Linked DNA regions of Spartinivicinus poritis. The protein of the gene in region 2 binds, or shares a complex with, the protein of the main gene of each other region. Links are inferred from orthologs where the notes say so. Each region holds a gene or a part of one and is shown on either strand. Other genes may lie near its edges.

Region 1 (4,366 bases), on a different replicon or contig from region 2:
GGGCCACCAACGATCATCAGACAAGGCTTCATGCTGAAAAACGATCATTTCCACTTGAAAAGGCTGCTTTGTAAAATGATTTTCCTGAGCAGTTGAGTGACAAGTACTTAACAGAAAAAAAGCTGTGCTTATTAAATGAATCACCAGTCGGTTTTTATTAACCATTTAGCATTCCTTGCTAACTCTATATACTAACTTTTCTATCGTTTACTTGGATGATGTTGCAATTATCGGGTCTAGATAAGCAATACAGAACACGCAGCAAGTCCGTCCCTGGATGCTCTAATCGGCATCCATGCCTCATAAGGTTCTGTATTACTTATCCACACCCACTATAAGCTACTAGGATTACACATTCTAAATTATAGCCCTCAGGCAGCAGGTTTTAATTCATTTAATAACCTTTCTGTGTATTTTAATCGTTGGTCAGGCTCATCCATGGTTTCAAAGTATTTCAGGATAGTAGCGCCTTCCAAACGGTAACGTTGTGGTTGATTTTGCACCATTTTAACAATGGTTAATGGGTCGACTTTCGCCTCGGCAGAGAATTCCAGTCTACCCACTTCGGCGCCTACATCAATTTTCTCGACACCTATTTCTGAAGCTTGTAATTTCAGTTGAGTAATACGGAATAAATGTTTAGTGGCTTCAGGTAATAAACCAAAGCGGTCAATCAGCTCCACTTGTAGTTCATCCAGTTCTGATTCAGACATAGCATTGGCAATCCGTTTGTACATAATCAGTCGGGTATGAACATCATGAATATATTCATCGGGAATTAATGCAGGTAACCGGAGGTTAACCTCCGGGCCTTGGTCTAATGGTTTATCTAAATTAGGGGTTTTACCTTGCTGAATGGCTTTAACGGCACGGTTGAGCATTTCCATATAAAGGGAAAAACCCACCGACTGAATTTGCCCACTTTGCTCTTCACCTAATAATTCACCCGCACCACGAATTTCCAAATCATGGGTGGCCAGGGTAAATCCAGCACCTAACTCTTGGGCATTGGCAATGGCTTCTAATCGTTTGGCGGCATCTGCCGTCATATTTTTCTTGGAGGCAGGGGTGAGTAAATAAGCATAAGCTTGGTGATGGGAGCGTCCTACTCGGCCTCTTAATTGATGTAATTGGGCTAAGCCAAATTTATCGGCCCGATCGATAATAATGGTATTAGCACTGGGGATATCAATACCCGTTTCGATAATGGTAGTGCAGACTAATACATTATGGCGTTTATGATAAAAGTCTGACATGACCTGCTCTAATTCGCGCTCGCGCATTTGACCATGACCAATGGATATTCGGGCCTCTGGCACTAATTCCGCTAGCTCGGTGGCGGTTTTTTCGATAGTTTTGACTTCATTGTGCAGGTAATACACCTGGCCGCCACGTAATAACTCCCGCAAAATGGCTTCTTTAGTGACAGCTTTATCTGAAGGGCGAACAAAGGTTTTAACAGATAAACGACGGGCAGGTGGCGTAGCAATAATCGACAGGTCACGCATACCGGCAATAGACATATTCAAAGTTCTGGGAATGGGGGTGGCGGTTAAAGTTAAAATATCCACTTCTGAACGAAGGGCTTTTAATTTATCTTTTTGTCGTACCCCAAACCGATGTTCTTCATCAATAATTAATAACCCCAGCGCTTTGAAGTTAAGATCACTTTGTAGCAGTTTGTGAGTGCCGATGAGAATATCCACTTTACCTTCTGCTACATGCTGCTGGACCACTTGCGTTTCTTTGCTGGTTTTAAAGCGGGAAATCACCTCCACATTCACTGGCCAATCAGCAAAACGGTCTTTAAAACTTTCATAATGTTGTTGGGCTAGTAGGGTGGTAGGGACTAAAACCGCGACTTGCTTTTGACTTTGTACAGCTAAAAAAGCCGCACGCATGGCTACTTCTGTTTTACCAAAACCTACATCACCACAAACGAGTCGATCCATGGGTTGCTTGGCGGTCATATCTTTTACAACCGCTTCAATGGCTGTCTGTTGATCAGGAGTTTCTTCGAACGGAAAGCCAGCACAAAACATTTCATAGTTATCGTCAGGATTACTAAAGGTAAAACCTTGACGAGCTGCACGGCGGGCATAAATATCTAATAATTCAGCAGCCACATCGCGGGCTTTTTCGGCTGCTTTGCGTTTAGCCTGACTCCATTTGTCAGTACCAAGCTTATGAAGAGGGGCTAATGCATCGTCGGCACCGGTATAACGACTGATTAAGTGTAATGAGGAAACTGGCACATACAATTTAGCTTCATTGGCATACTCCAGCATTAGAAACTCAGCGTCCTGGTTGTCAATGTTAAGCTTTTCTAAGCCCCGATAACGTCCTACCCCATGATCGATATGCACGACAGGTGCGCCAATGCGAAGCTCTGTCAGGTTTTTGATAATTTGGTCAGATTGATCTTGGGTTTTCTTTCGGCGCCGCCGTTGCATTACCCGTTGGCCAAACAGGGTGGTTTCGGCAATGACCACTAAACCAGGTTGGTTTAGCCACAAGCTGTTTTCGATGGGTGCAATGGTAATCCCGATGGCCTGCTCACTCACCATAAACTGGTGCAAATTGTCGTATTGTTCAGGGCGGCAATTAATTTTGGTTAAAAGCGCTAATAAGGTTTCTCGGCGTCCAGCTGACTCTGCACAAAATAAAATTTTGCTGGATTGCTGCTCCAGCATAAAGGTTTGTAAACTGGCTAATGGTTGTTCAGCGCGAGCATCCACGGGCAAGTTAGGGACTGGGTGAATGGGTAAGTTGAGATGACCTGCTTTATTAGGTGCTGTCGTATCTGCTAGCACCACGCGAGGGAAACTTTTTAGTTTATGGTTTAATTCTTCAACAGGCACAAACACTTGATGGGGAGGAAGAATTGGGCGTTCAGGGTCATAACGGCGGCTTTCAAATCGTTCATTGGCATCTTGCCAGAATCGTTGGGTAGCTGGCTCAATTTGGTCAGTGGTAATGACCAAGGTATCTTTAGGCAAGTAATCAAATAATAAGGCACATTGTTCAAAAAACAGGGCTAAATAGTATTCAATTCCTGCTGGGCTAAGCCCCTGTTTCACATCTTTATAAATAGGGGACTGGCGAAAATCTACATCAAATGTGTCCCGAAACCGTTGCATAAATATTGCAATGGCTTCTTTGGTGAGGGGAAACTCTTTGGCCGGTAGCAGTTGTATTTTGTCAACGGTTTGGTGAGAACGCTGGGTTTCAGGGTCGAAAGTACGAAGAGTATCTACCTCATCATCAAACAGGTCTATCCGATAAGGCACTTGACTCCCCATTGGGAAAATATCAAGCAAAGCGCCCCGAATGGCAAATTCACCATGTTCATAAACAGTGTCGACACAACGGTAGCCTGCCTGCTCCAGCACTTGGCGCTGTTGGTCCAAGTCCATCCGGTCCCCTTTACTGATGACCAGACTGTTGCCGTGTAAATAATGCTGAGGGGTGAGCCGATGCATCAGGGTGGTAATGGGTACAATTAACACCCCACGACTGATAGTGGGTAATCGATAAAGGGTTAATAACCGCTGGGAGATAATGTCCTGGTGGGGAGAAAAACTGTCGTAGGGAAGGGTCTCCCAGTCAGGAAAGTTTAGGATATCGATATCATCCCGGTGTTTGAGAAAGAACCGCAACTCCTGCTCTAATTGATCAGCGGCTGCTGAGTTGGGAGTAATCATTAAACTGAGTGAGTCATGTTGCAAGCAAGCCTGGCTTAATGCCAACCCCATACCTGCTCCAGAAAGCGAACCCCACACCCGCCGATCACCTGCTTTGCGGGGTAAGTCAATAGCCAGTAATTGTCTTGTATCGTTCATGAACGCATCTGCTAGCAAAAATCCAATTGGGCAGATTTTAGCTTGGATGGGAGGGAGATGAAACCTCTGACAATGATGAAACGTAGGGGGTTACTTTGTATTTATGGCTGGTTTAGGGCTAACATACATAGCTTTGAGCGAGCGAATAATGGTGAGGCAACAGAAACTTATGACTTACTGTAGTATAAAAAGTGTAGGTGAAAAAATAATGAGTGGCGGCCATAAAAACAATATAAATAAAAAAGAGATTGATGAATTATTATGACTAAGATAATTTTCATAATAACACTACTGATAGGCAGTATTTTGTATATTATGAATGCTTCATGGCTAGCTGATAAAGGTAATGGCGGTTTTTACCTGCTTGCGCATCGAGGAGTATACCAAAATTATGATAGAACCAATTTAGCAAAGGATGAGTGCACGGCTAGCCGCATCAGTAAACCAACCCACACTTATATAGAAAATACAATATTGGCTATATCGAAAGCATTTGAATATAAAGCAGATACCGTAGAAATAGA
Region 2 (3,725 bases):
TTCTTAAGTCTAACCGTGGCGATATTTTTTATTTAGGTGCTTTGTTAGGAAGGTTGTGGCTAACCCCTAAATTAGGGATTGCCAGATGCAGTGCTTTTTGCACCCATTCTTATATACTAAATAAAAGTGGCATGGAAAAGCTGGTCGCTACTCCTTATGACGGAACTGCAGTAGACCTTGTTTATAAGCGAAAGCTTGATTCTTATTTGGCTTTTCCTATGCTGACATCACAGTTACCTTATGACGTAGCTTCAAGTGATATTTCTACCCATCGTAATGATAATGTTGTATTCACCGATGACAGTTGGGAAGTCAATAAACGTTATCAATACTGGTCTGCATTAAAGAATTTTAAGTATACCTTGCTTAACCGATCCAACTGCGGTCCTCGTTAGAAACTAATGAAAAGCCTACTAGTTTAGTAGGCTTTTTTTGTTGCTATTATTGCTTAGCATTGGTTTTAAAAAACGCCCAGTATGGGATTTTTTAACCTTAGTAACTTCTTCTGGGGTGCCGGTAGCGATAATTTCACCGCCACCATCACCACCTTCTGGGCCTAAGTCGATAATCCAGTCTGCTGTTTTGATTACATCTAAATTATGCTCAATGACTACGATAGTGTTGCCATGGTCGCGTAGACGATGCAAGACAGTTAATAACTGTTTGATATCATGAAAATGTAGGCCGGTGGTGGGTTCGTCGAGAATATATAGGGTTTGGCCGGTATCCCGTTTAGATAGTTCTTTAGCCAGCTTAACCCGTTGTGCTTCACCACCAGAAAGGGTGGTGGCATTTTGCCCCAGGTGAATATAAGACAGCCCGACGTCCATTAAGGTTTGTAATTTCCGATTAACTGCTGGAATCGCTTCAAAAAATACCAAGGCTTCTTCAACAGTCATTTCTAGCACTTCATGAATGCTTTTGCCTTTGTATTTAACTTCCAGGGTTTCACGGTTATAGCGCTTGCCTTTACAGACATCACAAGGCACATAGACATCGGGTAGGAAGTGCATTTCTACTTTAATGACGCCATCACCCTGGCAGGCTTCGCAACGGCCGCCTTTTACGTTAAAGCTGAATCGACCCACTTTATAGCCCCGTGATCGAGCTTCTTGGGTACCAGCAAACAACTCACGAATAGCCGTAAAAATACCTGTATAAGTTGCGGGGTTGGAGCGGGGGGTGCGACCAATCGGGCTTTGGTCGATATCGATACATTTATCAAAGTGCTTTAAACCACTGACCCGTTTATAGGCTGCGGGGGTTAAAGTGGTGGCTTTATTTAATTCAGTAGCGGCGATTGGGTAAAGGGTGCCATTAATTAAGGTAGATTTACCGGAGCCTGACACTCCAGTCACACAAGTAAATAAGCCGAAGGGGATTTCTAAATTAACATTTTTTAAGTTATTGCCAGTGGCGCCAACTACTTTCAGCATTTTTTTGCTATCAACTGGTGTGCGTTGGCTGGGTACTTCAATTGCTTCTTTGCCAGATAAGTAGCGTCCTGTTAATGAAAAATTATTTTTCATTACTGTTGCTGGCGTGCCTTCAGCAATAATTTGCCCTCCGTGGATACCAGCACCAGGGCCAATATCAATCACATGATCGGCAGTGCGAATGGCATCTTCGTCATGTTCTACCACAATAACCGTATTACCTAAATCCCGCAGGCGGGTCAAGGTGTTGAGCAGGCGATCATTATCTCGTTGGTGTAGACCGATAGAAGGCTCATCCAGAATATACATAACCCCGACTAAACCAGCTCCAATTTGGCTAGCAAGGCGAATCCGCTGGGCTTCACCGCCGGATAAGGTTTCGGCGCTTCTATCCAGGGTTAAATAGTTAAGGCCTACGTTGACTAAGAAATGCAGTCGCTCGCGAATTTCTTTTAAAATTTTATCGGCAATTTCACCTTTACGGCCAGGTAGTGCTAACTGCTCAAAATAGGCTAAGGCATTACCTACCGGTAATTTAGATATATCTGGCAGGGTGTTTTCTTCAACATAAACATTCCGTGCGGCTTCTTTTAAGCGGCTACCATTGCAGTCTGGGCAAGGTTGGGTATTTAAATATTTGGCTAGTTCTTCCCGAACACTTTGCGAATCAGTATCACGATAGCGGCGCTCCATATTGGGTAAAATCCCTTCAAAACGGTGAGATTTTTTAATGGTCATGCCGCGGTCATTGACATAATTAAAATTAATATGCTCATCACCACTGCCATGTAAAATAACCTGGCGGTATTTTTTAGCCAGCTTATAAAAAGGCGTATCAATATCAAAGCCATAGTGCTTGGCAAGTGAGGTGAGCATTTGAAAGTAATACACATTTCGTCTATCCCAGCCGCGTATAGCACCTTCAGCCAGAGTGAGTTCATCACTGGTGATGACTTTGGTTTCATCAAAAAATTGTCGGGCACCTAATCCATCACAAGTGGGGCAAGCACCTGCTGGGTTGTTAAAGGAAAACAGGCGGGGCTCTAATTCATTAATACTGTATCCGCACTCGGGGCAGGCAAATCGTGCTGAAAAGATTAAATCATCCTGTTCGCCATCCATAAAAGCGACTTCAGCGACACCATCGGTTAGATGAACTGCAGTTTCGAATGATTCTGCCAGTCGCAATTGCAGATCATCCCGTACTTTAAATCGATCCACGACGACTTCAATGGTGTGTTTTTTGGTTTTGGCCAGCTTGGGTACATCATCTAAATCAGTCACAATCCCATCGACCCTGGCTCGCACAAACCCTTGGCTTTTCAGCTCATTAATAATATGCAGATGCTCCCCTTTGCGGTCTTTCACCACTGGTGCCAATAGCATCAGTTTGGTGCCTTCTGGTAGCGCTAATACTTGGTCAACCATTTGCGAAATAGTTTGTGCTTCTAGTGGTTGCTGGTGAGCTGGGCAGCGGGGGGTGCCTGCTCTGGCAAACAGTAGCCGGAGATAGTCGTATATTTCGGTGATCGTGCCTACGGTGGAGCGCGGGTTGTGAGAGGTTGATTTTTGCTCAATAGAAATCGCAGGTGATAAACCTTCAATATGGTCGACATCAGGCTTATCCATCATGGACAAAAACTGTCGGGCATAAGTGGATAGTGACTCCACATAACGCCGCTGACCTTCAGCATACAATGTATCGAAGGCTAACGAAGACTTGCCAGAGCCAGACAGGCCTGTGATAACAATTAACTTGTCGCGAGGTATTTCTAAGTTAATGTTCTTTAAGTTGTGAGTGCGGGCGCCACGAACCAGTATCTTATCCACAACAGCATCCCTTACGGTGGGTGAATGAAAAAGAGTCGATTATATATGAACAACTAAATAGATGCAGGACCCTGAAAGCTCCTGTCATGTTGGGTAATAAAATTTAGTGGCAGGATGTTCTTGTGTGTGCAGTGAAAGGTATTGAGAAAGAGGATAGAGAATATAAGTCTAGTGTTTAATATGGAATAACAGCCTCTTCTTCCTCCGCTCTTGAAGGGCTGTCCATAGCCCATCAAGAGCTAAAGCGACATCCCTGTCGCAGCTACAGAACAGCCTATTACCCCATATCCGCTAGCTTGTGTGACATATATGAACAACAGAAATTGCTGTGTTGCTTAGGGCTAACGCTTGAAGTAACAAACCTGATAAAATTTATTCTTTTTCAGTGAAGTGCGAATGAGGGTTCAATGAATTTGAGTGGCATGACACATCGTGAGCGGAAAGCCTCTTTGTGTCTGG

What was found.
Region 1: the proteins of uvrA (region 2) and mfd are in contact, whole or in part, in a crystal structure (PDB 4DFC), measured with the Escherichia coli proteins. The link is inferred for Spartinivicinus poritis from one-to-one orthologs.

The regions. Positions count from the first base shown.
Region 1 is NZ_JAPMOU010000012.1:77,356-81,721, forward strand. The notes cover bases 172-4,212. They hold mfd (transcription-repair coupling factor), read right to left. Parts: upstream 3,843-4,212; coding sequence 372-3,842; downstream 172-371. Other genes in these bases: ORQ98_RS11465 (glycerophosphodiester phosphodiesterase family protein), read left to right, coding at 4,158-4,212. In the rest of the region: ORQ98_RS11455 (hypothetical protein), read right to left, coding at 1-165; more of ORQ98_RS11465, read left to right, coding at 4,213-4,366. UniProt on the Escherichia coli protein: Couples transcription and DNA repair by recognizing RNA polymerase (RNAP) stalled at DNA lesions. Mediates ATP-dependent release of RNAP and its truncated transcript from the DNA, and recruitment of nucleotide excision repair machinery to the damaged site.
Region 2 is NZ_JAPMOU010000089.1:2,646-6,370, reverse strand. The notes cover bases 214-3,613. They hold uvrA (excinuclease ABC subunit UvrA), read right to left. Parts: upstream 3,267-3,613; coding sequence 414-3,266; downstream 214-413. Other genes in these bases: ORQ98_RS27960 (glycosyltransferase family 25 protein), read left to right, coding at 214-395. In the rest of the region: more of ORQ98_RS27960, read left to right, coding at 1-213; ORQ98_RS27950 (MFS transporter), read left to right, coding at 3,689-3,725. UniProt on the Escherichia coli protein: The UvrABC repair system catalyzes the recognition and processing of DNA lesions. UvrA is an ATPase and a DNA-binding protein. A damage recognition complex composed of 2 UvrA and 2 UvrB subunits scans DNA for abnormalities.